DNA from 2 places in the Planctopirus limnophila DSM 3776 genome. Region 1 is predicted to be linked to the other one. Evidence: riboswitches for the same ligand, from Rfam matches in the RefSeq annotation. Region 1 holds a riboswitch; the other holds the start of a gene.
What was found. A riboswitch is a leader RNA that binds a small molecule or an ion and turns the genes downstream of it on or off. The one in region 1 is predicted to bind cobalamin.

Region 1 (15,352 bases):
AGCAACATCCGCGATCTTCTCTTCGTTCACAGGATTGTAAGTGGCAAAAGTTCGGCCATCGGCAGCATCGCACCATTCGCCGCCAATGAGGAGCTTGGTCTGTTTAATGGCTGGAGCGGCATACTTTCGAGGCGGAGTCAGGGTGGTTGTCATGTTGTGGCCTTCTTTTCACACAGGTGTCGATGAATTCAGGATTCTTAATCTGTCGTGGTGAGATACTGGCGGTCATATCAATTGTAACAGATGAATCGATGTCGCTTATGAAAAAGTCGTCGATCAAAAGCTGAAGTTTCCCTTCAGGTTGGTGTAAGTAAGGAAAACTCAAACAGAAGTCTTACAAAACATTCAGGTTTCCAGCCTTCTGGAGTCAGTGAAATTGTTGCTCGTCATGTCGTCCACTTGCTCTGAAGCCGAAAAGAGTCTTGAAGAGGGGCCGGTTTGTATCCGACGACTCCATCCTTTGGATGTATCACAGTTTGACCTGATGAAGTGGCGAACACTTTTCAGTGAATCCATCGAACCCAATGTATTTCTCGATCCCGAGTTTGTGATTCCTCTGATCGAGGAAGTTCCTACCGGTTTATGTCCCATACTATTGATTGCAGAAGATTTGAGGACAGGCAGATGGTTGGGGCTCTGTCTGTTTGAAGTCGCCTGCTGGAGTCTGTTGAGTCCTTTACCGATGGCGAGAGGATTAGCTTCGCCATACGCCTTTCAGCAGGGGTGGTTAGTTTCCCGTGAAAGCGAAAAACGGGCCATCGATGCGCTGTTGGACTATCAGTTACAGCAACGAGAGTGGCATGGATTTCAGATCAAGAATCTCCCTGTGAAATCGATGCAGACTCAACTCATGATTGAAGCCGCTGAGAGGCTGGGAATCTCTGTGACAACGACTGGAGAATGGCAACGAGCAGAGTATGTGACGGGCAGAAACCAGACGACCGAAGATCTGCTGCAGGCGTGTTCGAAGAGTCGACGGAAGTCGTTGAAACGCTGTCGGCGTGCTTTAGAAGAATTGGGAGAAGTTCAGTATCGGCTCGAACCCGTGCAAAGCAGTCGTGATCCTCAGGTCAATGACTTTCTGCGTCTGGAAAAATCGGGTTGGAAGCTGCTGTCTGGCACTGCCATTGGATTGAAAAGTGCGGACGAAGCTTTTTTTCGAAGAATGATCGATGGGCTGGCACGCGAAAAACGAGTGCTGTTCGGTGAACTGCAATTGAATGGTCAGACCATTGCCAGTACCTGCAATCTGCAAAGCGGTGATACACTCGTGGGATTCAAAATTGGCTGGGATCCTGCTTACTCGGCTGGAGCGCCGGGGTTGTGGTCCGAACTGGAAATGGCTGCGGCTGTCAGTCAGCGATATCCGGAAATTACACGCATCGATAGTTGTGCAGTGCGTGGTTCTTATGTGGAATCAGTCTGGAAAGACAGGCAGGAGTTATTTTCCGGGACGTTCTCCTGGTCGCGACGAGGAAAAGCTCTGCAGGCGGCGAAAAGTTGTTATCGCACGGTCCGCGATCTCTGTCAGTCTTCAGTCAAAAGTCATGATGAGTAACATCGTGTCCAACATCCTGCAGAAACCCCCGGCCTACGTTCCAGAAGATTTGGTTGGCGAATCAGCTGATTGCCTTGCATGCTCTTAAAGACTGTCCGATGAATTCGTGCTTGAGAAAAGCAGCCCATCTGTGGTAACACCACACGAATTCACCTCACACTTCGACTATGGTCGTTTGCTGCGGACAGGAGTTCGCTGGCTGACTGATTCCTGGATTCCCCTATGGATGACCGTGCTCGAGAATTCTTAAAGAATCTGTTGCATCAGGCCATCCATGCCGGAGTCTGGCAAATGATGTGGCGACTCCCCACCTTGTGGCTGGTCGTCGCCTTAGGTCTGATGATCGCGGCAGTGGTCTATTGGCAATTGTATTAGACTGCCCATATTTCAGTTGAAACTCACACGATCAACTGGCTACCGATGTGAGCAGGGTATCTGTGGTCTGAGGCAAGAGTTTCAAGAGACCTTGGGAACGTCGATCCACTTTCCTTCGGCTGAAGAAGCGAGGACAGCATCGGCCACAGTTTGTGCATGAGCACCGTGATCAAAGCCAGGCATCGCTGGTCGATCTTCTAAAATCGACGAAACAAACTCATAAACGAGGTCATAGCGGAAGAGAGTGGTCGGAAGACCATCTGTGGTCGATCGTGGGCTGCCCGCTGGTTTTAAGTATTGGGAAGGCACATCGACCTTTTCCATCGAACCACCGTGTTTACCAAGCATAATATGGTGCGGTTCATTCAGCAGATAGGCGGCTGAGCCTTCGCTCCCATTGATTTCGGCCCATTCGTAGCCGACACCTTTGTTGTGGTGACCTTTCATCAACGTACTGCCTTCCCAGACACCCACAGCACCGCAAGCAAAGCGGCCAATCATGGCTGACCAGTCATCGACATCGGAAGGTTCGCAGGATTTGCCATCTGCGGTTTTGTCACGAGGGACAAAAGTTTTGACAGCCCCGCAGACACTTTGAATCGGGCCGAGCAGATCTTGTGCAAAGTCGATGCGGTGGATGGTCATGTCGTAAAGATCCCCTGCCCCGGCAAGTTTTTTGTATTGTCGCCATCCCCAACTCGTTTCAGGCCAATCGAGGAATCGCTGGCTGCGAAAATGCCTGGGTTCACCGAGACCACCCGATTTCAGGAGATGTCGGAGATAAATCATGGATGGGGCAAAGCGGTAGGTGAAGGCCGTCATGTGTTTGAGTTTCAATCTGTCGGCGAGATGAAACATCTCCCAGGCCTCGGCTGCAGTGACCCCGAGTGGTTTCTCGCACATGACGTGCTTACCACCCTCCAGGCAGGCTTTCGTGATCGGCAAATGTGTAAAGTTCGGCGTGGCGATGATCACTGCATCAACATCTGGAGATTGGGCAATTTCCTCGTAACTTGTGGTGTACAGCGCGTCGCCCCATTCGGTCTTCCGCTTGTTGAGAAGCTCTTCGTTGGGGTCGCAGACGGCAGTGAGTTTGCTCCGCTGGTCAATCCGAATCCCTGGCACATGGTGAAAATCGGAGACCAGCCCTGCACCAATAATGGCTATACGAACGGGAGCAGTCATCTGTCAGGCTTTCGGCAAATGGATGTTGTGCGGAAGAGGAGGAATCAAGTGTGATTATCAAGGCATATGTCGATGCAAAGATTCGCTCATGGAGATGAATTTCGCAACTCCAGAGGTGTTTTGTGACACATCGATGGCCTGGCCCACCTTTTGGATTAAAAATTGCAGCCAACCATCCATCTGTGGGATGACATGCAGCTTTTGATCAGGTTCGAGGGAGATAGTTTTCATCAGCGAGCCACTGATGAGCGGCTTCACGGCTGGTGAGCCGGCCTTCGAGTTGGCCATCTCGTAATTGTTCGAGAATCTGTTTGAACTGTGGGCCGGGCGAAATCCCCCAGTGAATGAGGTCTTCGCCTGTCACTTGTAACGGCGGATCGATCTCCTCCTTTGACCAGGATTGCAGCCTTTCAATGGCAGCATCGACATGGCGGCTTTCCAGTAATTGGGCACTGGCCAGAGCCTGGCCTGACGCAATCAGTTCATTGACCAAAGGATATGCCAGAAGCCGCTTTTGTCGGCATACCGGCCAGTCACTGAATTCCAGCCATGCCGACTGCATGGTATGCAGCCAGACGATGGCATCGCGTTCCTGATTCGACAGGCGAAGTTGAGAGCAGATGCTTCTCAGCGTCTCGACGGGCAGTTCCCGCAACCAGAGAGCCATGGCTGTTTCAAAGTGGTCTGTCTTCAGCGATTGGAGAGCGAGGAGTAAATCAGGGCTGGTGGCTGAAAGAATCTTGCCGAAAATAGCTCCTGTTAATCCCGCGTGGTCTAAAGTCTGGATCGATGAATGACGTGAAGGATGGGCCAGCATGCGGCGCAGTTCCGCAGCAATACGTTCGTGGCTGACAACACAGATCTCGGGTGCCAGATCTTGAATCGCTCGCCATGTCTCGAATTCAATCGAGAAATCCAGGATGGAATTAAACCGAACTGCCCGGAGCAATCTCAGCTTGTCTTCTTTGAAGCGGTCGGCTGCGATGCCAATTGCGCGGAGTTGCCTGGACTGCAGATCAATCTGGCCTCCCACAAAGTCGTGAACGGTTTCAGTCAGTGGGTCGAAGAACATGCCGTTGATCGTAAAGTCTCGCCGTTGAGCATCTTCTTCGGGGGAAGAAAACGTGACAGTTTCAGGGCGGCGACCATCGACATACAGACCATCTTTGCGAAACGTGGCAACTTCCACGGGTGGTATGGCTGGTTGATCAGATTTGTGATGGGGTTCGCCTTTTTTGCGAGCAGGGAGCACCATGATGACGCCAAAACTGGCACCCACGGCTTTCGTGCGGCGATAACCAAACAACTGCTGGACTTCCTCCGGATTGGCAGATGTCGCAACATCATAATCTTTAGGAGTTTTGCCAAGCAGCAGATCGCGCACACATCCACCAGCAAACAGAGCGATGTGCCCTGCCTGCCGGAGTGTGGTGACGATTTCGATGGCGAGATCCCACTGTGATGACATGACTAGGGTGTTGACATGATTAGGGTAATGACATGATGAAGGTTAAGCAGTTGTGAGAAGTGCCGGTCAGCGGGGCATGTTACGAATACACACCAGTTCGGAACCTTTCCGGATCAGCAGACTGCCTGTGACGGCAGCCACTCCGTACTGAGTCGGGCCGGAAAAATTAGCGGCTGCCCGGCGTCGTTCCTCGGTTTTCTCTCTTTCGGCAATGGATGGATCGGCTACAATTTTCTCGGGATCCCAGAGCCGGTTCTCACTCAGTTTCTTGAACTCCGGACCCGTGGCGAGAACTGTCGTCACGCCTTCTTTGCCGAAGATGTAGAGGCGATCGCCAATGCCAAGTGGTGTGGCCCACATCGATTGAGCCAGCCGCTCAGCGTACTTTTGTTCGCCCGTTTGTGTGTCGATACAAAAGACGACTCCCGCACGATTGACCCAATAGGAATGACCTGCAAATGTCATCGGTGAACCAAACGTGGGCATTGCGTCTTTAGCGATCCATACGGTTTCCAGTGCGAGACCTGCGGGGCCCGTGACCATACGGACGGCCATGTTCGATTTTTTGGCGTTCTCGGAGCGACCGGCATCATCGCGGCCGACGGAAGCCCCGACGAGGAAGAGACTCTCGCCAGCAGGGATCGGTGTGGATGAAGTATTGCCACCAACATCCGTGCGAGATGCCAGCAGCTTGCCATCCTGGGGATGGTAGACATCCACACTTCCGGCTGAACTGCAGACAATCACGGGTTGGCCTTCATGCACGACAATCGCTGGTGAGGCCCAGCTTTGCCGAGCTGATCGGTCGATCTTCCATTCTGTTTCACCAGTTTTCTTCGAAAGCCTGGCGATGTATCCGCCGGCATTGTGATCCATCAGCACAGCAATCCAGTCGGGGCCCTGCACTGGCGAAGCAGCGAGGCCAAATTCGTTCACCAGCGGACCATAGTCCTTGGTCAGCGCACGCGTCCAGAGACGGTGTCCGGTGTGATCACTTGCGAGGATGTCGCCACTTTCGAAGATTGCGTAGACACCATTGTCATCGACCACAGGTGTGGGGGCTGCTCGACTGACATACAGGCTGGATTCAACTGGTGCAGTATTGGCAATGGTTGATCGCCATTTTTCAGCGCCGTCCGACAAGTTCAGGCAAACCAGATAAAAGGTATCTTTTTTAGGTCCTTCGACCGAGGTGATATAAACGTGATCCTTCCAGATCACGGGGCTGGATTGGCCATAACCTGGGAGTTGAGCACTCCAGGCAATGTTTTTGGATTCATTCCATTCGAGTGGAATCGATTGCGGATCAATCTCTCCGCGGCCCTGTCCGAGAAAAGCAGGCCAATGAGCACTGGCTGGTTCATTCGCATGGAGTGCCGTTCGATCTACCGTTGCGAATGCCAAACAGCCGACGACAGCAAGGATCATTTGAAATCGAAAAGATGGCAGATTCATGAGTCATTCCACTGGACTGTTGTTGTCAGTAAACGGGGATGGCCCGACGTGATCTGGCTGGCAAATCCTGAAACCTCTGGTCGCTGGATAGGACATCGCGAAGAGGCCTCAAATCGCTTGCTGGAAACTCTGCTGGCAGTTTAGACAGAATTGCGGCAAAATACTCGTGAGTATAAAAACTCTTAAAAGGCAGGATGCAGACGAACCTTACAGAATGGTTCAGGCTTCAGGGATGAAGGAATGCGGCACAGTTGGCGACATTGGTGCGAGTTTCAGGCCTTTCGCTGCGCCGTCTGCGTCTGCGAGATGTTGCCTGTCGTGTGGGTCGATAGCCTGGCGCACACGTTGGCCTGGCTGCTCTGCGATGTACTGCCGGCACGATGGACTCGAAAAGCTGTGGCGATGGAGAATATTGGCCGGGCATTTGGCCAGACCCACACATTGAAGCAGCAGGAGGCAATTCTCCGGCAGATGTGGGTGCATCTCTTTCGCATGATCCCCGAGATGGTTCAGGGGCCTCGTAAACTGCATATTCATTCCTATCGCAGGATTGTGCGTTATGCAGAATATCAGCCCACCGTCGAAGCGATGTGTTCAGGTCGACGGGTGATCTTTGTGGGTGGGCACTTTGGAAACTGGGAGTTAGGAATCAGCACCTTCGGGCTTTGGGGATTTCCTTTAGGAGTGATTGCTCGAGCTCTGGATAATCCGTATCTGCATGAATGGTTCAAGGAGTATCGTGAGGGGACAGGTCATCGATTGATGCTCAAAAGAGGCGACTTCGACGAAATGCTTGAGCTTCTTTCGCGTGGCGGGCATCTGGCGCTGCTGGGTGATCAGGATGCTGGATCAAGAGGTCTGTTCGTCGATTTTTTTGGTCATCCCGCATCGACCTTCAAATCGATCGCCCTGTTAGCACTGGAGTACGATGCACTCCTGATGGTGGGGTATTCGACGAGATCGAAAGACTCATTTCATCAACAGCACTGGGTTGAGTTCGAGATGGGCTGTGAAGCCTTGATTGATCCTCGCACGATCACAGCCTCAGATCCTGTGCGGGCGATTACTGAGGAATACACCCAGGCTCTGGAGCGGATGATCCGCCGTTCGCCCGAACAGTATTTCTGGGTTCATCGCCGTTGGAAGAGTGAGCCGCGAGTACGTCGCAAAGCCGCCTGACGTCTGTGAGATGACATCTTCGGAGTATAACGATGCGGTTTGTGCCTCTGGTCGCTGTCACCGAATTCTCGGCAGGTTCTGCGGGTGAGTATGTGGTCGAAGGCCGGATTATAGCGCTGTTTCATCGCGAGGAAGGTCTTTTCGCCGTCGAGGGGATGTGCCTGCATGCCGGTGGGCCAATTGCCCGTGGTGCTGTGCAGGGCTGCCTCGTGACCTGCCCCTGGCATGGTTGGCAATACGATTTGCGGAGCGGCGAGCATGCCTTAAACCCCCGGCTGAAACTGCAGTCTTTTAGTACGCAGGTGATTGACGGCATGATTTGCGTCGAGTGGCCGGAAGCTGATGTCTGAAAATCGGCAAGGTTTGCTGCATCAGCCAGCGTTGTTGTCGATTTTCCCGTCATGATTGATTCGATCGGACGACGATACTGAAACATGAGAATGGATGCTGGCCAGGATGGCGCGTGCATGCTCATGAGCTGGTGAACGGAGATATCTGAGTACTCTGCGACCACACGATTGTTGCAGGACCGCAAAATTCAGTGCGCTGGATTGAGTACCGGATTGATGGCGTTCTGGAATGGATTCAACTGTCAGTGAGCCCAGGGAAGGCGTCTCAATGAACAGGTCTGTCATACTCTGGTTGTCGGTACTCGTGCTCCTGGTTGAAGCCAGAACCACAGCACTTGCCGGTGATGGCCCAAGGTTCTGGTCGAAGGAATGGTGGGCTGATCGTGCCACTGATCCTCCGGGAACACGTCAGGTTTATAAGGATGGAAAAGAGTGGCCCCCCTATCCTCGTCCGGTAGGTCGCGGTCAGACGTTTGTGCATAAATACCATCACGCACATTACTGGCCACATCCTTATCGCTGCGAAGATGAAGCTTCAGTGCGGGATATGTTTGCGATTCAGGCCAATAATGGCTGGGCCGATGCCACGACAATTCATGAGTATCACTTCGATTCCGACACCAATATGCTCACCTCTTCGGGGCTGAGACAGGTGCATTGGGTACTGACATCGGCACCTCCTGAATATCGCATGCTCTACATGGCTAAGTCGGGTGTACCAGAAGTTGATCAGGCACGGATGACACAGCTGCAGGCGGCTGTGGGGACGATTGACCCCAGTGCCATGAGTTTAATTCAAGAGCGTATTGACTATCCCACAGGTCGGCCGGCCCGGGAAATTGATCGGTTGAGGAATCTCGAACTTCAGAGTATGCCCACTCCGAGGCTGCAGATGACCGTGGGGACATCCTCAGGAATGCCATCTTCTGGAGCTGCGACCTCCACGGGCAATATGGGATCTCCTGCCATCGCTCCATAAGTCCAGGCGTCAATCTTCTGGCAGAAACAGGTGGATACTGTCGAGTTGAAGGTCTGTTGATCTGTAGAGAGGCTTGAGGGGGTTTCAATGAGCGATAGCACAGGATCGCAGCGCTCCCCCGGAAGCTTGCCTCCCTCCAGGATCGAGGCGCATCATTCCAAAGACGATGCCATCAAAGATCTGTTCGGGGTTCCCTCTCGACCAGTTGTTCGAACAGCAACCGCTGCCCAGTTCATCGTGAACGATGATGAACTTGAAGAGTCAGAAGGCATGCCCTTGCCATCAGCCGGGCGACAGCGGAGTCAGAATCCTGCCGTCTTGGTGCCGGCACCACGTGTGCCGACCAATCTGAAAGAAACTGGCCTGGGGCTGGGGGCGATGGCAGAGTTCGTCCTCAAAGAACTCTATGTTCATGGAAACATGTTTGGGGCAGATATCGCCCGGCAATTAAGGCTCCCCTTTCCGATTCTCGATGAAGCTCTGCGGTTTCTTAAAGATCAGCGGTGTGTTGAGGTTTCTCAAGGCGATCTTCTGGGGCGAGTTTCTTATCGGTTCAGTTTGACGGATATGGGGCGCGTGCGTGCTCGGGAATGCTTTGAGAGTTGCCGCTATGCGGGCCCTGCCCCAGTCACGTTGGAACAGTATGTGGAGCAGTGCCGGCGCCAAGCGGTATCAGGTGTGTACTGCAATCCGCAAACGATCATGCAGGCCTTTCAGGGGATGGTTCTGAAGCCAGGGTTGCTTGACGAAATTGGCCCGGCAGTCTGCAGTGGCCGCTCGATCTTTGTCTATGGCCCGCCCGGTAATGGGAAGACCATGATCGCCAAAGGATTGGGGCGCTATCTCAATCTGTATTGCGGCGAGATCTATGTCCCTTATGCAATTCAGACTGAAAACAGCATTATCACGGTCTTTGATCCCATCCTGCACAAAACGACAGACGATGCGGAACAACCCACGACAGGAAATCCCGCCCAGACCACTTCAGCAGGATACAACACCTCCAGTGGATCTTTGGTCGTTGGGAATGGTGTGGCTGACCCGCGGTGGCGCCGAATCCGACGTCCAGTGGTCATCACAGGCGGTGAACTGACGCTGGATATGCTCGAACTGCAATACAGCAAAGTTTCGCAGTTCTATGCAGCACCTCTACACATCAAGGCAAATGGCGGGGTGTTTCTGATCGATGACTTCGGCCGGCAACTGGTCAGCCCGAGGGATCTCCTCAACCGGTGGATTCTGCCACTGGAAGAACGCATCGATTACCTCACGCTGGCAACTGGCCGCAAGTTCTCAGTCCCCTTTGAGCAGTTGACGATTTTTTCTACGAATCTCGATCCCGGAGATCTGGTTGATGATGCCTTTTTAAGGCGTATCCGACACAAGATAAAAATTGAGGCTCCTTCCCGTCCGCTGTTCACAGAAATTTTCAAAATGGCCTGTGAACAAAGGCAAATCATCTTTCGGGAAGAGGCAGTTGAGTATCTTTATAGCAATCACTACGACCGTGGCAGATTACCTAGATCGAGCGATCCGCGAGATTTGCTGGAGATTGTGGTGGCGATCTGTCGATTCAGAAATATCGCTGTAGAAGTCTCCCAGAAACTGATCGCCGATGCGGCAGCGCGTTTCTTCTACACGGGTTGATAAGAGTTGAAATTCTGGCATTTTCTGCGGCCACTTTTGTACCCAGGAATGACCAGTGAGAACACGAACTGGCGAGCGATTTCAGAGCCGTCAGTATGCGGGTTTTAAGGAGAGAATCCGACATGTCAAATCCTGATGCCGAGACTGCAAAAGGGTGTCGTGTTCTCCTCAAAAGTCAGCAAAGAGATCACACAGCTTCTGCCAGAACTGTATGCTTCCTGGTGATGGCCAGTCTTTCTGCTGCGTTTCTTGGAAATGGCTGTACAACGACTCCCGGACAGGCTGCTTCCAGCATCTGGCCGACGACATCACGTTCAACCGACAACGATCCTGTGAAGCTGCGCGATCCCGTGCGCATGCATGTGGCTTACGGGCAGTGGAATGAGCGATCTGGCAACAGCAAGGAGGCGCGGGCCTCCTATGACGAAGCCATCGAAAAAAATCCCAAGTCAGTGGATGCCCTGCTCGGGCTGGCAAGGTTAGACATTCTCGGCGGTCGCCATGCGGATGCTGAGACCTTGATTGCGAAAGCGGCCAAGCAAGCTCCACAGAATGCACAGGTGCGTGCCACTCGCGGGCAACTGTTCGAATCCAGGGGTGAGTGGGCACTCGCCATCGAAGAGTATCGAGCAGCGGTGAAACTGGCACCGGAAGAGACGAACCACCGGTTTCAGTTAGGTACGGCTCTGGCCAAAAGTGGGGATTATGAAGCGGGTCTGGCTGAACTGACCCGTGTTCAAGGGGCTGCGATCGCGCACTACAATGTGGGCTATATTCTTCACGAGAAAGGCGAACGTGGTGCCGCAGAGCGTTACTTTGCCAAGGCTTTGCAGTTCAATCCCGAATTGAAACCGGCTGGAACGATTCTCGCACAGTATCGTGAGGCTCGTGGACAGATCTCTGCCGACGCACTGGCTCGAATGGAAAACCCGGAAAGTGGCGTACGACAGGTTTCAGGCTTAGTGAAGCCAGAAGATGCCAATCGCGTGACGGGTGATTTCAAAGCTGAGAGTGCCGTCTATCGATCGGAATCGATGGCGCCACCCTCGAACCTGACCGATGCGCAGCGTGAACAGTGGATGAATCAGCAGGTACAGCCCTGAACTCTGGTGGGGCATGATTTCCACTCTGTGAGTGATGCTGTAGATGACCAGGGGACATGGTCTCCCGCATGCCTCTTTAGTTGCAGATCATTCTCTGCAAAACACGATTTGGCTGTCCGGTTTTTGGCCTAGCAGCAAGTTTTTGTTGATCAAGGGTGATACCTTTCCAGACTTGCGGGAATGAGGCTGGGCTGCTGCAATTCAGCGAAGAATTCATTTTCGCTGGAGCCCTGTGGATGCAGACCGTCGTATTATCAGATGCTGAAGAAGCCATTCGCGCCTTGAAGGCTGGTGAGTTGGTAGCACTCCCGACGGAGACGGTTTACGGGCTTGCCGGGCTGGGTTTGAATCCAGAGGTGCTGGCCAAGATTTTCTCTGCCAAGGATCGACCCACGTTTGACCCTTTGATTTTGCACATCGCAAGGCCTGGTCAAGTCTCTCAACTGGCCAGCGAAGTACCGCATGATGCCCGGCGGCTCGTCGATACCTTCTGGCCCGGCCCTCTAACGCTCGTGCTTCCCAAAAAGCCGCATGTTCCGGATCTGGCGACGGCTGGCCTGGGGACGGTCGCCGTTCGATGTCCGAAGCATCCGCTGATGCGAAAAATCATTGAGAAAGTTGGCGTGCCTCTGGCTGCCCCGAGTGCGAATTTGTTCGGGCGATTAAGCCCCACCAGTGCCCAGCATGTGGTGGAACAACTTGAGGGACGTATTCCTTATGTCCTGGATGGCGGGGCATGCGAAGTGGGTGTGGAATCGACCATTATTGGTTTCATGCCGGATGGTGTTTACCTGCTCAGACCTGGGGGCTTGCCTGTGGAACAGGTCGAGCACATGATCGGGCCGCTGAAGAGATTGCCTGCTCAATCTGTAGAAACAGCAGCGAGTCAGGCAGCTCCCGGAATGCTCATGAAACATTACGCACCTGCAACACCACTGGTGATGATTGATCGATTTGAAGAACTCAAACCCGGAGATGGTGTGTTAACCTTTTGTGGTCGACCCCAGGGGCATCTGGGGCCCGTCATGGAGCTTTCTCCTCGAAAGAACCTTCAGGAAGCCGCCAGCCTGCTCTTCCAGGCTTTGCATCAACTGGATCGATCAGGTGTCCCTCGAATTGCGGCATTACGATTCCCGGAACATGGGCTGGGCATGGCCATCAACGACAGACTTTCGCGTGCAGCAGCGACACATCGGCCCGCTTGATGCTTTCCCCGGGATCTTGTGATGCGATCGTGATGCATGAATCGTTCCTTGAGTGACAACCCTTTACAGTTGCGGAACCTTGCCGAAGAGGCCGCCACGATTCTTTAAACCTATCTCTTGGCATGGATGCAGGTTACGAGCGTATTGGAAAATGGGTTCGAGCGAATCGATCTCACTGGGGCTTGAAAATGATTTGCGGCGTGGTACTCTCCCTCCCGACATGGGTGCTGGTGAGGCTTGTGGCTTCACTGGAGAATAGGGAAGACGGTGCGAATCCGTCACGGTCCCGCCGCTGTATCCGGGGACGACATTCACGTTGAGCCACTGCGCTGTAAAGCGTGGGAAGGTGTGATTGGTCGAATGATCCGGGAGTCAGAAGACCTGCCCAGATGTCATTTTGTTGCCAGCAGGTGAGTGATCACAGATCTGGCGGTCTGAGTCGTCTTATTGATCTGAGCAAGGGATACCAACCGTCATGAGGTTGGGCCTCAAACTAAGATTGATAGCAGATTCAGTCTGCCTTGATGTGACTCTATGCGCAGGCAATTGAACCTTCGTGGTTAAGGTTTTGACAATGATGTTCTCTCTCCCGGCCGCATCACGCAGCGGCAACAGGCCCCCTCTGCGCCGTTCAACACGAGGTTTTACCCTCATCGAACTTCTGGTGGTCATTGCCATCATCGCGGTCTTGATCGGGCTTTTACTTCCGGCCGTGCAACAGGCCCGAGCAGCCGCCCGGACAACCCAGTGCCGAAACAATCTCAAGCAACTGGCACTTGCCGTTCATAATTATGCCGATGTCCACAACGGTCATATCGTCCCTTATGTGATTGATGATGTGCGACAGCAGCAGTATGTAATGGCTGGATATACTCCTCCGAATCGTGGCAGGAATATCTATTGGTTTGGTGAGGTCAATCGTGATGAGACCGATCCTTCCCGCCAGCTCGATTTTCAGAAAGGGCCGCTGGCCCCCTATATGGAAACTAATCGTGCTGCCTATCAATGCCCTGATTTCGGGCCAGGTCAGGTCGACGGTATTCGCTTTGGACAGATGGCCTCAGGCTATGCGCTCAACGCGCTGGTTTCGCCCGGATTAAGCTATGCCGGCTGGCCACCTGCAGTCTCTTCGACTCCCGTCACGTATCGCTTCCGCGATGTTGCCCAGATGACGAATACGATTCTTTTCTCAGACAGCGCACAAGTGGATTTCACTCTGAAATTGCTGGAAAACTGGCGTCTGGAACCTCCCAGTGCTAACTATCCCTCAGTTCATTTCCGGCACTCGGATACAGCCAATGTGGCCTTTCTCGACGGGCACGTGGAAACCAGACCTAGAAACTTCCGTATTGAAGTCCCTGGCTCCAACTACATGACCCCTGCCCAGGCCGGATTGATCGAAGAGAAAAGGCTTGGTCATGTCAGTAACGGAAATCTGAGTGATCCTCTTCTGCAGAATGAACTTTACGACCGTAATTAAGGCCAGTTCGTCCCCGCGATGAATTCGTCGTGTTGTATGGACGTTCCTTCAGAGGTCCAGGTCGATACGTGGGCCTCTGGAGCGTGATCATGGAGTTCAATTTTATGGAAGCGAGTCTGGCTCAATATGATAATGATCAAATACTCCAGGCAATTGTCGGTATGCTGCATGATTCTATGTTTCATGCTGGCGTCCATCACCTGCGGCTGTTCTTCATCGACAGTCCATGATGACGAACGACCGCTGACAACTTTTGTCCGGCAAGGAACAGGAGAAGCGAAAGAGTTTCGAGTTCTTCCTGTGGGAGAAGAACAGGAGTGGTTGCCAGCTTTGTGGTGTCCCAGTTGCCAGAAATGGCAACCCATGCCACCAGGAGATGAATGGCAAAGAAACCCTGCTCTGCGAGTCTGTACGAAGACAAAGACAGCACTGGTTCAAAAGCCCTGAGTTTCGACCCGGAAGACCAGATGGGTATTACGCGATGGCGTGGAAAGTTTTCTACGATTGCCGGTGTTGAGTTTGTGAGTTTGAATTGACTTGCTTAATGCCTGCACTGACTCGATCGGTACTTGTAATGCCCATCAAAGTAGTTGTTTCCTGGAGTGGCGGTAAGGACTGCATGCTCGCCTTGCACAGGTTATTTTCTCAACCATTGGCTTTTGAAGTTCATGCGCTTTTCACGACGTATTGCGAAGAAAGTGGGTTGTTAGCAATTCATGGGACACCCTTGAGCATGATTCAAGCACAGGCCAGATCCATGAGTATTCCGGTTGATCTGATTCCTCTTCCTGATCAATGCTCGAACATCGAATATGAAAATCGGCTCGCGAAGTATTTTTCCAAACTTAAGAGCCGTGGGGTTGATCATATCGTCTTTGGTGATCTTTTCGTGGAAGAGATTCGAGCCTATCGCGAAGGGCTCTGTGCTCGCCACGGGATGACTCCTTTGTTCCCGTTGTGGAAGTTGCCACCAGAAGATGTCGTGCCGCAACTGGTTGCGGCGGGGTATCGATCCATCGTGTGCAGTGTGCTGGCACCTTGTTTGAACGCTGAATCCCTGGGATGCGAGCTTGATCATCATTTTCTGGAATCGTTACCAGCAGGAGTGGATCCTGCAGGTGAGAATGGCGAATACCATAGTCTGGTGGTGAATGGCCCGCTGTTTCGGTGGCCGATTGAGTATCTCCAGCAGGGGATTCGCCACGAAGGGCCTTACCGTCAGTGCGAATTCGCCATAGCCTGATGTTTAATCGTTTCGTTTATAGATTGAGCCAGCCATGCAGAGAAGACCCGAGCGGATTGTGTCGCTGATCGCCAGCGCGACAGAAATTGTGGATCGCCTGGGACTCGTTGAAGAACTCGTGGGCC
Region 2 (15,352 bases), 1.1 Mb from region 1:
GTCGCGTCTGCAGCTGCAATGGCCTGCCGAATGGCTGTATCGAAATAGTCGGGCAGTCTTTCGATCCCTTGAGGAGCGACCAGCGAAGTCGTGATTTTATTGCCGACCTGTTCCACCTTCAGTCCTGTGGCCAGACTGGTCATCAACTTTCGATCGTCCGCATTCGGAATATCGTTCGCTAATGCCGGGAGAAGTGTCTGGACCAGCTGCATCTGATTTTTCAATTCGGCAGCTTTCGTAGCAGCCACTTTAGCGCTCGCACAGGTTCCGGTCGATACGAGGATCTTGTCTCCGGGGTTAAGATTCGTAAGTCGCAAGCTCTGCGTGAGCACCTGATAATCGAGTAACTCCTGCAGTTGTGGCATCTGTCCTACCAGTTGCTTGAGCAGCGGTTTCTGAGCCTGCAGGCTGACCACCATGGAGAAATCGGCACCCGGATCCAATTGCGCCACCAGAGGGGATGGCTTGATGGTGGTGATAGTGTTCCCCTTCAGCCTCGCCTCCAGATCCGCAATCGACCCTAGTACAAATGTGGTGGGAGCATAGGGCGTGGTAGGCCATAAGCCGACTCCACGGGTACAGTAGATAGTATGCCTTCCAACAGTCAGCTTTTCGTCGAAAAACGCCTCGATTCGGGACATCTCAAACGGTTCTTTAAGATTGATGACGACCGTTGGACTTATGACGACCGTTGGAAGTAACCGAAAATTTGGCCGAGATTTGCCTAAAACCTCCATATCAACAGGTTCGCCTCCCGAAGGCGTGATGAAAGCGGCTAGATCCTTCCCGGATACCTTTGCAGAAAGTTTCTTAACGCTGGCATCTGCCAATACTATATAGAGACCAGCTTCGGGAATTGGGCCGAGCGATCCTTTCGGATTTTTGGGATCGAACGGCAACCCACCCGGCTTTGTCCATTCGACCGCTGTCGATGGATCAGCTTGAACGGCCATGATCGTATTGGCGGTTCCATCGCTGATATCACCCATGGCTGTGCCACGCTTTGCATCGTCTGGGAAGATAGTTCCAGGGCCGGTGATCACATGGATCGAAGTCTTACCAGTCACTTTGACACCAGGCGACTTGTAGAAATGCGGCATCTTGGCGATCAGTTTTTTATTATGTTCGCTATCCCAGGGTTCGTTCAGCCGGAATTGCTGATAGAGCGTGTTTTCATCCAGATAAGGAAGGAGGTGCACCCGCCAGCTTAAACCTGTCTGGCGACCTTCTCCATCGCCATTGGCGCGGGGAAATCGGCCGTTTTGCTCATGGTAGTTATGTGCTGCAAGGCTAATATTCAAAAGATTATTATGTGGATCCGGTGCATGTTGAGTTGCTGCTCCGCTGAGGGGAGTTTCCAATCCGAAATCGTTCGCGATCGCATTGATGAAGTTCTGATCGAGGGCGACGACAATCCGATCAATCTTGCTGAAATCTTCGATCGTGAATGGAAGTGGACCGAAATCAGCCTCATCGAAGGCTCCGAGTTCTTTCGCAAGTTGTACTGGTTTCCAGTGATAGAGCTGACTGACTTTGATTGACGCAATGGCGACTGATTTTTCCGGAAGATACTTCGCTTCCGGGAGAGGCTCAGCCGCTACAGCTGAGCCGGTGATCAGCGATAGCATGGCAAGTAAAGAGAGTCGCCAACCCCAGAAGCATGACCTCTGGATTGTACGACGAGACGAGCCAAATTGATTCAATCGAGCGATCACGAAAGATAATGAAGGCATCACTCACCTCGAAAGCTGTACTAGCTCTGCAAAGAAATGAAACGGATATCAGCCCGATCAGTCCCCGTCTGTAGAGATGGTGCCAACACAATGGCTGCAGCCGGAAGGCACAGGAACAGCCACGAATCGTTCCGCGCCGACATCAGAAGGTCAAGTCGCTGCAGATCAATTTTTCAAGAACTAAGGGACGGCGTCTTTCACTCGGGAATGGTTTGAGCATCGTAGGGTCCGCTGTGCGGACCATCTTCCGCGCACCACCGCCGGCGACATCTTCAGTAGCAAGGTACATACCAACGCACCTATTCAGGCTGCCACTGTGAAGCACCTTAGGGTCCGCTGTGCGGATCATGAAAGCCGCTTCCATAGGGCCGCCTCATGCGTCTGGTAGCCATGCCCGGAATTGTCCGTTGTGCGGACCGGCTTTACAGCGGAGTATGATCCACACAGCGAACCCTACGGCACTCAACTGCGATCCATCCTCGCTAGTTGAGGAACGAGCTGTCGGCTCGTCGTGGCGCTTTTGCTCCTCGGCCGATGTGCCCGATATGTGGTGCCGGTGCCGGGAGGCGATGAATCTGCGGCTCGATCTCATCGTGTGCCAAGTCGCCAGGCGTCGCAGAGCTTTCTGCTGACTCTTCTGACGCTGCAGAAGTGTTCGTTGCCTTGCGTTTTTCTGGCAGACAACAGAGAAGTGCCGGGAGAAAGACCAGTTCCCCCAGAATCGAAGCAATCATCTGGGCCGACATGAGACAGCCAAACCGAGCCGTCGGAGCAAAGCTGCTGAGGCAGAGTGCCAGCATCCCTGTGCTCGAAATCAAAGTCGAATCGAGCATTGGTTCGCCCGAATGCTGCAGTGCAATACGTACTGCTTCAGATGGAGTGGCACCCAGTTTGACAGCCTGATTGTACTGCACCATAAAGTGGAACGTGCAATCGACCGAAATACCCAGGGCAATACTCCCCGTCATCATCATGCCAATATCGACCGGCATCCCGAAAAAGCCCACCGAGCCGAAGACCAGCCAAATGGGGACAATATTCGGCACCATCGCAATCAAGGTACCCACGAACGATCTCAGCGAGATCAGGAAGACCAGGCTGATGGTCAGAACTGCCGCAGTAAAGCTCTCCCAGAAACCACTGAAAATCTCCTTCTGGGCACTATCTAATAGAGGAGTCATCCCCGTGAAATGCACAGGAAAGCCGGCAGTTTTTTGTTGAATACTATGCAGCACACGATCGGCACCACCGCCGACAATCGCGTTGTCTTCCACTCGTATCGAAACTCGCCACAACTGCTGATCGGCAGCGATCAGACCATCTTCACCCTGATAGCTGCGTGCAGTGGAAAACATCCGGGCAGTCGCGAGAGCCCCATCCGGAAGTTCATTGGGGAAGAATGTCGCCAGACTCAACACATGCCGCACGCCCGGCTGTTGCCGCAGGACGGCTTCCAACTCTCTGACAATCTGCAGTTGATCGACAAAGGTGAGATTCTTCCCGGTGAAATCGACCACCCCTTCAATCGAATCGACATTAGTCAGCTTCTTTTCAACCCGTCCGAGATCGACCAGCACCTGGCTGTCTCGGGGCAGAAAGTCCACCGGATCCACATCGGGCCGCAGACGAACAATCCCGACCATGGCGACACACAGCATCACAGTAGCCACAGCCAGAATGCCATGACGATGTCGATTGACGAAGTGTCCCCACCAGTCGAAATCAACGTGATGGATGCGGAAGGACTTCACAGCACAATCTGGCCAGACCATCAAGAGAGCCGGTGTCAGGCCCAGGCCGACAACCATCGCGACCACAGCACCAGTCGCTGCGGCATAGCCGAATTGCGCCACAGGCAGAATACTGCTGACATTCAGCGAAACCAGGCCCAGCAATGTTGTCAGAGTCGAGAGAAAACAAGGGTTAAACGAGGCCTTAAAGGCATGGTCGAGTGGCTTAGCCTCACCCGAGGCAACCGCATCGCTATAGTAGCTCACGAAGTGCACTGCGATCGAGAGCGTAAAGATCATCACGAGGACGGAGAGTGAACCGAGAATAAAGTTCATCTCGCCGCCACACCAGGCGATGATCGACTGAGTCAGGAAAATCCCCCATAAGGTCACACCGAGAATTCCCAGAGACAAATTCCAATGCCTCAGCGAGAAGTAAAGTAACCCCAGGCAGATCGCTAACGTAATCGCAAAGAACTTACGGCCAGATTTCGCATTACCGAGTGTATCCAGCTCGGTCACAATGACAGGGGCCCCCGTGAGTGCCACATGCGCCGAATTGAGCTGACAATACTTAAGAACTTCGCGAACCTGAGCCACTGTGCCCGCGCGGTCTTTTGTCCCGGCTTCCGAAAGGACCGCCGAGAGCCCGACCATATCTTTATCAGGGTTGGTCAATAAGCCTTCGAGCCGGGCATGAGCTTCTTCGGGAGAGACGCCTAAGGCCTCCATGCGATAAGCCAGTCGTCCCGGCGTCCAGCAGGAGCGAATGCCTGGCAAACGCTCTAATCGACCCGCAAGTGCTTCAATCGCGTCGTTCGAAAGTTCTTTGGCGCTGGCACCGATCAGAATGACTTCTTCAGCACCAAAGTCGAGCTTGAACTGTTCGTAGATCTGGCGGACACCGGTATCCCGGGGCATCCAGGTTTCGATATCGTTATTCGACTTGATCGACTCGGCCTGATACCAGAACAGGGGCAATGTGAGCGCAACGAACCACAACATGTGTTTGTAGTAGCGAGCATACAGGGTCGAAATCATGGGCCAGCCATTCCCTGCGAAAAGCAGTTGTGGCATCACACAGGGTTGCTGCCACCGCTCGTCTCGTGAACATCACATGATTGAAAGTCGTCGCAAGGCATCAGGTGGGTGTGACTGATTGAAACATGATGCTGGATAGTTCTCAGGAGCACGAGTTGCTTGTGCAGCGTGCAGCATGTTCACCTGGTGTGGCCGAATTCACACCAGAATGAAAATCTGCAAGTGCCTGATCGATCCATGCATAACGCTTGTCGGTCGAACAACCGCTTGACGATTCACGGCGAATCTTCCACTGAACTTCTCAGGAAGGTTGATTCGCTACGACATTCATCCGTGTTGCTTTCGGCATTTGTCGCAGCACTTTACGAGAGTCATCCCCTGGGTCGTCATGATCGGAGAGAGTCCAACATTTTACTCAGGCTGAAAAGTTTGCCTCGTTCGTCCAAGCCGAATCTGCCAGACGAAATCTGTGGCTTTCATTGGTTCAAGAAATCGGAACACCTGCGGATCATCGCGAAAATCTGATTCAGCAACGAAACAGTGGCATCCGCGCCGGCAGATCGTTACTCTCCCGCATATCAGGTTCAGGTTCCGAGGAAAGCCCACTCGAAGAAACTCATCCTACAGATGAGATTCATCCCGTGAGTTTTCCAACGAGGTAAGAGGGAAGTCGGCGAAATTCCGACACAGGGCCGCTGCTGTGATCAGCTATTGATCTGTTCATAATGTCACTGCCCACGGATGATCACTCCGGGGTGGGAAGACGAACAGATCCTCATGCTGTCAGTCAGAAGACCTGCCAGAACTTTGCTGATCGGTGTCTCGGACACAGGCTGCTGATCGGAGTGATTTGAAGTCAACATCTTGAGAGTTCCCCATTGCCGGAGTCAGGTCACTTGATCCGACTGGCTGCAATCAGGAGATCTCAGGGCTGATTCTCTTTGCGCTTCGATCGTCCACCTGCACGAGACTTGGTTGTGCCCTCGTCCTGAATGCTGGTGGAAGTTATGAGCGATCGTCAATCTGTGGTGAAATCTGAGTCGTCACAGCAAGTCCGTCTGGTTGCCATGTGTGCACTGGTCTTGCTGGCCATTCTGGCCCGGTTTATCCCACATCCTCCCAACTTCTCACCCGTGGGAGCGGTCGCCCTCTTCAGCGGTGCCTTTCTGACCCAACGGTGGTTTGCACTCCTGATTCCCATCGCCATTCTCACCATTTCGGATGCCTTCATCGGCTTCCACTCTCTGGTCCCCGTGGTCTACGGCTGCTTTCTCATCAATGTGCTGATTGGCCGCTGGGTCGGTGGACATTCCAACCCCCTGGTTCTTGCGGGGGCCGCATTAGCAGGTTCCATCCAGTTCTTTCTGATCACGAATCTGGCGAACTGGTGGACCTATTATCCTCATACACGAGAAGGGTTCCTGGAGAACTACATTCTGGCAATTCCTTACTTCCAGAATTCCGTGATGAGTGATCTGCTCTTCACCACTGTCCTCTTTGGTGGCTGGCATTTCGCTGAGTCTGTAGTGGCTGGCTGGAACAATTCGCGCCAGACGACGGAAGTCTAGGAATTGTCGCAAGATCATCGTCCTCAACCGCTCACGAATCAGGTGATTCGTGAGCATCTTGCTAGTCTTGCTAAACCGCCGGGAAGTCTGGGCCGACTCGAAGATCTCGCCTTTGAACTCTGCCGCATCCAGCAGACCTTGCGACCAGTCTCCTCGCCACGCAAACTGATCGTGTTCGGCGGAGATCATGGCGTCATCTCCGAAGGTGTGACCGCCTGGCCCGGCGAGATCACGCAAATCATGCTCGACACCATCGCCAAGGGGAAAGCAGCTTCCAGCGCTCTGGCCATGGCGACTTCGACCTCATTGGAAGTGTTCGATGTCGGCTCCTTTCGTGGCGGAGCTTTGCGACATCAAGGTTCGTCCTCGGTCCGTCGAGATTACTGGATGCTGCCGGGGTCGCGCAACCTGGCGCAACAACCAGCAATGACCGTCGATGAACTCGAGCAGGGACTGACCGCAGGACGACAGATTGCCCGGGAAGTCGCTGCTCAAGGTTTTCGAATTGTGGCCGGTGGTGAAATGGGAATTGGCAACACCACTCCCGCCGCTTGCCTCACGAGCCTGATTTGTAACGAAAGTGGAGCACTCGTCGTGGGTCGCGGCGCCGGCGCTGATGACGAAACACTTCAGAGAAAAACTCAAGTCGTTACTCAGGCTGTCGAGCGCGCACGACAGCACGGGACGGGTCAATTGCGAAAACAACTCGCCGAAGTGACTGGTGTCGAACTGGCAACTCTGGCAGGCTTTTTTGCAGAGTCATCGCAACTCGGGATGGTGGTGATTCTTGATGGATTTATTGCCACAGCAGCGGCTCTCATGGCCGAAGTTCTCTGGCCAGAGAGTCGTCGCAACTGGATTGCCGCTCATTGTTCGACAGAACCAGGTCATGCCATTGCACTCAAGTTCTTACAGCTCGATCCTTTTCTCAATTGGCAGATGCGACTGGGTGAAGGGACAGGAGCCCTGCTGCTGATGCCCATGCTCGATGCCGCCTGTGCCATCCTCTCCGAGATGACCACGATCGCCCAGTTGCAGACAGAGTTGGTTCATTCCAGGACATAAGGAGCCGGTTGACTGTGTGGCCAAACAGCGGGTAGCTAAACAGCGAGTGGCTGGGGTCAAACGTCCTCGTTTGCCCCCAGGTCGCTGGACTTCGATCATTGAAAGCTCCATGCCATGCTTGCAGCTCCGAGCCTTTGTGCCATGCTTGCAGCTCTGGGCAAGCATGCTTGTTAATCTCTCCACGCCCCATGACTTCCCAGAAACATAGAGGTTCGCCTCCAACGACAATTCATCGCTGAGTTCACCCATCGATCAGGAAGTAGGACATGTCCCGCTGGTTATTCGAATGGCATGCACTCATGTCAGCAATTCAGTTTCTGACACGCATTCCAGTCCCCGGCGGCATGCATCAGCCAGGCGCCGATCTGGCCATTCTGCAACACTCAATCATCTACTATCCGCTGGTCGGTGGCCTGCTGGCATTCCTGACGGGCACGGTCTACGGTCTGGCCTGTTTTGCTTGGATACCGCTGGTGGCTGCCCTGCTGGCACTGGCCTTCGAAGCGTTCACCACCGGTGGCTTTCATGAAGATGCCGTGGCTGACAGTTGTGATGCCTTTGGTGGAGGCTGGACCAGGGACGATATCCTCCGAATTCTCAAAGATAGCCGGGTGGGCAGCTACGGTGCTCTGGGGCTGATTCTGGCCATTACTCTCCGGGCAAGTCTCATCAGCAGTCTCGTCGTGACACCTGAAAAGTTACTGCTGGTCGTGGCCCTGGTGGCCAGTTCGGGTGCGATTGGCCGCTGGACGATTCTTGTCATGCGGACACTCTATCCACTGGTCAGTGGTCGCGATGGCTTATCGAAAGATATTGCCGGTGATGTTCGACCGGGAATGTTTCTGGCAGGGACCTTGTGGCTCTTGCCCACCTTGATATTTGTGTTCACCGTAACGCTGACAACTGCTGCCGATCAGTGGGAAGTGATCACGATCAGCGTGAAACTGGCTGCGGCTGTGTCCCTTTCTGCCATCTGCGGATGGCTCTGGGGCCGATACGCAGTTCAGAAGATCGGCGGCCTGACAGGCGATGTCCTCGGCTGCGGCTGTTACCTCGGGCAGATCATGACACTACTGGTGCTGACAGCATCGATTCCTCGTTGATTGCCAAAGTTAGATATGCCATCACTACGACTTTGTGTGCCATGCTTGCAGCTCTGGGCTGTCTATTACACACCTTGTCATCCAATCTTGGGCGTGGTCTTGGCGTTTTGATGCCACATCTGATAACGGCCGGGTGGCAGGGGTCGGATGTCTTCATCCGCCCCCTGGTCACTAAAATTCGCAAGCATGCCTGATAGACTCTCGACTCGCTATGACGTTCCGCGATGGGTATGAGATATGCCGTCACTGCTATTGCTTCGCCACACGACCGTTTGTGACTCTTATCGCGGCATCTGTTATGGCCAGAGCGATATTCCTCTACGTTCGACCTGGCAGGACGATTTCTTCCGGATCGCACAGAACATTTCCTCACAGAAGCCATTTGATGGGCTGTACTCCAGCCCACTCAGTCGCTGTGCGAAGCTGGCCCATACACTGGCCGAAAAGATGGGCCAAGCTGTGCAGTTCGATCATCGTTTGATGGAAAGAAACTTTGGCGCCTGGGAACTCCAGCAGTGGACTTCCATTTATGAAGCCACAGGTACAGCCATGGATGGCCTCATCGACCAGCCCGAAACCTTTGCCCCGCCGGGAGGTGAAACCACTCGTTCGTTCGCTGATCGAGTTTGGGACTGGTGCCAGTCACTTCCGACTCATGGACGATATCTGGCTGTGACCCACGGTGGTTGCATTGCCGCCATACGTGGATTGTTACTCGGACTGGAAGTTCGCGCGTGGCTGGAACTCATTCCTAACCCGGGCGAAATTGTTGAAGTCAAGTGGTAACGTGTTTTCTATGGGATGACATCGCACTGTGTGCCATGTCTATCCATCAGGAACCCTCGCCCATGTCCTCCTGGGACAGGGCAGGGTGAAGGTCTTTCCCGTATCTCATTGTGATGACGCATGGCACGCCCTTGGGTGGCACGTCCCTGGAGCACCCAAAAAACAATACAGTGCGGAAGGGCGTGGTCTTTGCGCCCTTCAACGTAACATTTGATGTCTGGAAGGGTGGCAGGGGTCGGATGTCTTCATCCGCCCCCTGGTTGATTGACGTCACCAGCGCCAATGCATCCGAAACGTGCTGTTCTAACTTTTCAGCATGTTTGCCACCATCAACCAAGTCCCATGACCTCGCGGCAAATGCGGACGTTTAATCCCAGCCACTCCGTTCGCAACCACAGGCAGCACTGAGTGACTTGGCCACCAATCGTTACTTGGCCACCAGCGAAGAAGCCAGACTGATTTGTGGTTCCAGGCTGCGTTCCCAATCGGTCTGTGGGCGAACCACCGTGCGAACCAGAGCCGGCAGCGTACGCTTGATGATCACGGCCTTTCTCTGGAACGAAACCTCGCTTTGAGCAATAAACCGCTCATCGAGCTGCAGAGCTTCCGCAGCAGGTTTCTCCGTTGGCGAGATCGGTGTGAAATCAATTGGTGCAGGAACTTTCATTGAACTGTCAGTTGAACCAGGCTTGGTACCATCAGGACTGGCTGCATCAGGCTTAGCAGCATCCGCAGGGGTCTCAACTTTGTTGGACTTGGTGGGATTGGTCTCGACCTTATTGCCCGCTGCGTCGGCTGGAACTGCAGCAGGTGTTTCATAACTCGGTCGGAAGGAACCACCAAACTCCGTCGAGCCACCGGCAGGTTCTGTCGTCGGTGCCGGCCTTCTCATGGGAGGCATAGGTGTTGCCGAATTATCCAGTGGAGCAGAACCCGCGCCACTACTGGCTGGTGGATTCGATCGGCTGGGAGTAAAAGGTTCCCGGCCCATGGGGTCAATCATCGGATCTCGCCCGGCAGGAAGTGTGCTTCGGCCAGGTGAGGATGGATTGGTGGGATTAGTGGGATTGGTGGTCGCCGGTGCATCGAACATCGGTGCTTCGCTTCCCGTGTTCCGCGGAATAAATCCATCGCGTTCAGGAGTTGTTCGAGAAGGTGTCGATTCGCGAGGTGTCACTGGAGTGATTTCCGGCTCGTCAAACGTATTACGTGGTGGTGGTGAATAAGGATTGCGCGAAGGAATCGGCTCAAAGGTCTCTGGCGGATTATTGCGTGGAGTTGTTGTGGGATTACTCCGCGGAGGTGTGGTTTCGGGGATGGGTGTAGGTGTTCCCGAAGGAGCCATATTGGTCGTGCAGTTCCCATTCGCACAGTTACCACCTGTGCAGGCAGTACCACAACTGCCGCTCCCACACGGATTACATCCGCAGGGATTGCAGGAGTCGCATGAAGAAACAGCGTAGCTGGCGGTCTGACAACTGTTGCAGGAGTTCCCCGTCCAAGCGTAGCCACTGGTCACGACAGAGTTTTGCCCGCTCACCACAGAGCTTTGGCCGGCAGGAAAGTAATAGGTCGCCCAGCCCCCACCTGTGGGAGTGGAATAGTAGCTGGGGGCATAGCTGGTGCGGTAATTCGAGTAGAATTCACCGGCAAGGACAGGACTTGCTGTGCTGCCAAAGCTGGCGGCAAATGCCAGTAGCCAGGCCATGGTGCTGCGCGAGAGCTTGAAATACGTCTTCATGGTGCGATCCCGGATCTGGAAATCGCGAACGGCAAAGGGGTGCGTCCTCCCGATTCCATGACGCAAGCCGCCTGTCGGTAACTCCTACCAACGCCCCAGACTCCGCTGAGACCGCAATTTTCGAATCTCCGTTCTAGCGTGGTGCTGCTGGCTCTGTCAACGAGGGGGGATCGGTCAGGATTGAGGAAATGACCACCTGGTGGGGATCCTGCGGACTTTCTGTCTCAGAATCCGGGTTTTCATCCAAAGATGGTAAAGCCTCAAATTCCCGACGTGCCGCAAAATAGTAGATCAATCCAATCGCCGAGATCGCTACTTGAATCACCCGGCTGGTGATCGCCATCAGCAGCCCATTCCCCGCAGCACGAGCCACGGCAGCAGCATCATTCGGATCGACCGTCAGCGAGTAAAACGCTTTGATCGCTCCTTCCAGTGCACCCATTCCACCCGGTGTCGGAATCAGCACACCAAAGACTTCCGCAGCGGGGATAAACCTTAAGTGAGCGACAAGATCCGGAATGGGATCATTCCCGCGAATGGTTTCTGCGCACAGGTAAAAGGAAAACAGCATGAAAAGATGTCCGAAAATGCTGATCCCGATACAGGCGAGAATGGTCGAAGTTCGGTCTTTGTAGAGCGTGGCCGCCTGAAACAACTGATGGGCCAACTTGCCACCCACCGGAAAGCGGCTGAAAAATCGATCCCAGTGGTAGCGATGAAGAAAAGGAGATTGAATCACCACCAGGCCAAGAATACCGGCACCGGCCGCCACCCACGTCAACGTCATGATGAGTTGTAACTGAGCGTTGAAGGGCAACGTCGTGGGCAGAAGTGCCGCAGCAGCACCCACAATCACCAGTGCCACCAGACCCAGCACGCGGTCATAGATCACGGAAGCCGCCGCCGCCGCCCGACGTTCCGGATGCCCTTTGGCAAGAATCATCCCCTTGATGAGATCGCCACCCACGGCACCCGGCCCAATGTAATTACACATCAGCCCCAAAGAACCCAGACGAAACGCTTCTTTGAGTGTCATCGGGAGATCCACAGCTCGCACCAGCAGGTACCAGCGGAAGAACGTCAGGACGACACCAATTAAACAGGTGGCAAAAGCGAGTGCGAAGAAATCCCAGCGAATTTGCCGCTCACTCAGATTCGCGAGGTTCTTCCAGTTGGAAGAAACCAGCCACGACATCAGGGCCGCCGCCAGCAGCCACTTCAGCCAGAACCAATGAGACTTGAACCACCGGATGGGCAGGTAAGATAGAACACTCACTGGCGAACTCCTGCCAGTTGATGCACATGTAACCATTCACTCCGCGTGACAGGTTGAATCGATAATCTCATGCCACGTTTCATCACCAGCATACTGGCGGTCTTGGGATGGGCGGCTAATTGATCGCGAGTAACGACGGCAGGAAACTTCTGCATCAATTGGACATCAACACCAATCCAGCGCGGAGCATCGGGCGGACTTTTCGCATCGTAATACTTGCTGGCGGGGTTGAATTGCGTGGGATCGGGATAACCCGCACGCACAACTTTCATGGTTCCCACGATCCCCAGCGGCTCTTCTCGACTGTGGTAAAAAAAGACCAGATCGCCTGTCTGCACATCATCACGCAGAAAATTTCTCGCCTGATAATTACGGACGCCATCCCACAGGGCCGTCTGCTTGGGAGACGCCGCCAGATCATCAATCGAAAATGCACTTGGCTCGGATTTAAAGAGCCAGTAGCGAACCGGATCTGCCATAACGTGGCTCAACGATGAAGTGGAAACGAAAACAATGGAAGTGACTGTTACACGGATTCTAATAAACAAATGTGCAGATTTTGGCTGGGGTTGAGTCTTCGAACCCCCAGCGATTTTCGGCACGAATTAGGGGTTTGCGAAGACGTTTGGCCCTAGCCACCCTATACCAAGGACCGCAGTCGAACACTGGAATCCGTAACAGTCTCACTTCCATGACGAGCTGTGAAGGTAGCTTGAGTTCGAATCTGTGAAAAGACTTTCAGGAAAAGTCTGGCCAGCCTGAGCAAGAATTTCTTCTGTAAGGTGGCTCTTTGCCCCTCTGGAACCCTCGCCCACGTCTGCGTGGCAGAGGGCAGGGTGAGGGGTTTTCCGGTATTTCGTTATGATAACGGACGGCACGCCCCACTCTTGTACCATGCTTGCATCTCCGGGCCAGCATGCCCGACCGCACCAACGGCCGGGTGGCAGGGGTCAAACGTCCTCGTTTGCCCCCTGGTCATAGGACTCCCATAACTCATCACAACTCAATGGCTCTTGTACCATGCTTGCAGCTCTGGGCCAGCATGCCTGACCGCACCAACGAAAGAGGGCGACCACTTCACATGGACGCCCTCTGAACGTATGAATATTCGTGGATTGTCACAACGCACCTGAGGAAATCTCACAAGTGCCGCTGATAAATCCTTGAAAACTAGGCGGGATTCTTGCCTGGGAGTTCACCAGCCTTGATGAGATCGCCAAAGGTCTTGCCTTCGGTGGAGCTCTTCTCAGCTTCAGCCTTCTTCAAAGCCGCCTTAATCGCTTCGGTGTCCTTGACGTTGGTCGCTCCGAGAGCGGTCGTCATCGCTTTGCCGTAGTCGTTTTTGTTCTTTTTGCTCTCACCGAAGTGGCAAATCATGCACTTCGATTCGGCTGCCTTATCGGCAAGATTGGCATACGTTTCCTTGAAAGCGGCAAGGTAGGGCGGGCGAGCTTCAGCCGAATTGCCAGATACAAAGGCGGCGATTGCGGTACAGCAGGCTAGCGAAATCCAAGTCAAACGCATTGATGCTTTCCTCTCGTACGAATTTCCCGGGTATGGGGGCAGGAGTGAAAATCAGGAACGCCTGACTTCCACCGAACGCGGAAACAACTCTTGCCGCATCTCGCGGCGAAGGCATTAGACGGGCTGACACGCGCTGTGTCAATTCCCTCTTCAAAACATTACAGCAGATCCCATACCATTGTGATCTCATGATATGTCGGCCTGATATCCAATGGCCGCTTCCATTCGCATGAACTCAATCTGCAATCACAATGACCCGCAATGTCCTCGATTTGATGTCGCCTTGTCGCCTCCCTGAGCATCCCAAACACCTGACCATCCCCAACACCCCGGCAATCAACATCACCTCAGCCATCATTCAGCCGACACAGGCGGGAACCACTCCTCGTTGTAAATTCCACAACTCATTTTTCAGAAAACCAAGGTGTGGCACTCCGGCTCCGCCATGAGGACCATCTCCCGTCCACCACCACTCACGACATCTTCAACTGTAGGGGGCATGCCCATGCACCAATTCTGGCCACCACTTTGAAACTGGTGGATTCCAAGAACTCCACGCACCCCATCGCCCGTACTGAGTAGCATCCTCAGAATTAAAATGCTCAATCATCCACGCCATGCCTTCAGCCTGGTGACACTGCGGACTGGCCCAGCAGTGGTTTCTTCAAAGCATGATTGAGGGTGATCGACATCATTCGCCATCAATCGACCAATGGAGCTGGCTGGTGGTACTCAGAGAGCGGCTGTTGAAGAGATCGTGGGATGGGCGATCTGGTTGGAGCTTTTCAGGAGCACTGCTGGCAAGCCCGCAGTGTCACCCGGCAGGTCTACCAACTGCCTCATCCGCCACGACGTACCAAAAATGTCCCCGAGTGGGTTCGAACCACTAACCTTCGGCTTCGGAGTCGAATTAATTGAGTACTGCCAAAAGCTCGAAACACAATTGTTTCAGTAGTTTACAACGTTTCGCACTTTTTGCCATACCACATTAATCGAATTTTGTTACCCCATTTTTTCAAGTGGAAAATGGGACTACCACTTTTTGAGTGGTAGTGAATTTGGTGGGGCATTAGCGCATGTTTGGTACTGAATTTCTGGCCGATTGAAATTCCTCGACATCCAGCAAGCTACCCGCGATTCTCCCGGACGATTCGATGTCTTTACTATTAAAGGAATCCAGTCCGTTGTTAAGAGACTGACGAAAACCTCTTTGCTGCTGAATAGTTTAGACTAACTTTCTCATCAATATGCGATAGCAGAGAGCTGCCAGGGCCAGATAATTGCAGGCGTGGATGATCTGCTGATGCCGGTCGTAGCGAATGCGGAATCGGCGCAGCCCGCCGAGCCAATTGATGGTACGTTCCACCACCCAGCGAATTTTCCCCAGTCCACTCCCATGAGCAGTGTCTCTGCGCCGAATGTGGGAGATGATGCGGCGGCCGGAGTGCGACCTGCGGCAAACCGGACTGCGTGTATCGCTTCTTGGCTCGGAAGACGTTGCCCACCGCGTTGGTGTTCGATGATGACAATGATGATCTGATGCGGTGTGTCGATGCGGATCCGGCGTAGAACGCTCTCTCGGAGCAGCCGCCATCATTGCCACCCAACCGAGCGAAGGGAACGACTGGATACCGAGACGTGGGGACAACGGAAGCTGTGATCGGCCTCCTCGGCTCCGCCCTTCTGTTCTGGGTCGCCAGCGATGCGGCCGACACAATCAGAGACAGATGAATAACTTCATATCTACTCAAGCGTGGACGCGAAGAAAGACAATTTACCGGACTT

Region 2: linked by a shared signal. The riboswitch ahead of PLIM_RS05285 (DUF6580 family putative transport protein) and the one ahead of PLIM_RS09630 (DUF1559 family PulG-like putative transporter) in region 1 are both predicted to bind cobalamin.

Annotation. Positions count from the first base shown of each region.
Region 1 covers NC_014148.1:2,424,406-2,439,757, reverse strand. Annotated here, with positions in the region: gene PLIM_RS09690 (aldehyde dehydrogenase family protein) at 1-153, opposite strand, end outside; gene PLIM_RS09685 (GNAT family N-acetyltransferase) at 389-1,558, shown strand; gene PLIM_RS24375 (hypothetical protein) at 1,781-1,933, shown strand; gene PLIM_RS09680 (Gfo/Idh/MocA family protein) at 2,015-3,118, opposite strand; gene PLIM_RS24545 (CCA tRNA nucleotidyltransferase) at 3,324-4,586, opposite strand; gene PLIM_RS09670 (outer membrane protein assembly factor BamB family protein) at 4,653-6,041, opposite strand; gene PLIM_RS09665 (lysophospholipid acyltransferase family protein) at 6,282-7,220, shown strand; gene PLIM_RS09660 (Rieske (2Fe-2S) protein) at 7,253-7,570, shown strand; gene PLIM_RS09650 (hypothetical protein) at 7,839-8,549, shown strand; gene PLIM_RS09645 (P-loop NTPase family protein) at 8,637-10,196, shown strand; gene PLIM_RS09640 (tetratricopeptide repeat protein) at 10,319-11,299, shown strand; gene PLIM_RS09635 (L-threonylcarbamoyladenylate synthase) at 11,536-12,504, shown strand; cobalamin riboswitch at 12,710-12,907, shown strand; gene PLIM_RS09630 (DUF1559 family PulG-like putative transporter) at 13,082-13,984, shown strand; gene PLIM_RS24130 (hypothetical protein) at 14,168-14,431, shown strand; gene PLIM_RS09615 (Dph6-related ATP pyrophosphatase) at 14,559-15,227, shown strand; gene PLIM_RS09610 (cobalamin-binding protein) at 15,262-15,352, shown strand, end outside.
Region 2 covers NC_014148.1:1,287,365-1,302,716, forward strand. Annotated here, with positions in the region: gene PLIM_RS22460 (DUF1559 family PulG-like putative transporter) at 1-1,733, opposite strand, end outside; gene PLIM_RS05275 (efflux RND transporter permease subunit) at 2,216-4,504, opposite strand; cobalamin riboswitch at 5,124-5,322, shown strand; gene PLIM_RS05285 (DUF6580 family putative transport protein) at 5,512-6,072, shown strand; gene cobT (nicotinate-nucleotide--dimethylbenzimidazole phosphoribosyltransferase) at 6,076-7,137, shown strand; gene PLIM_RS05295 (adenosylcobinamide-GDP ribazoletransferase) at 7,404-8,240, shown strand; gene PLIM_RS05300 (histidine phosphatase family protein) at 8,478-9,026, shown strand; gene PLIM_RS05310 (hypothetical protein) at 9,454-10,767, opposite strand; gene PLIM_RS05315 (lysylphosphatidylglycerol synthase transmembrane domain-containing protein) at 10,901-12,043, opposite strand; gene PLIM_RS05320 (EVE domain-containing protein) at 12,040-12,522, opposite strand; gene PLIM_RS05325 (hypothetical protein) at 13,214-13,567, opposite strand; gene PLIM_RS24960 (hypothetical protein) at 14,793-14,936, opposite strand.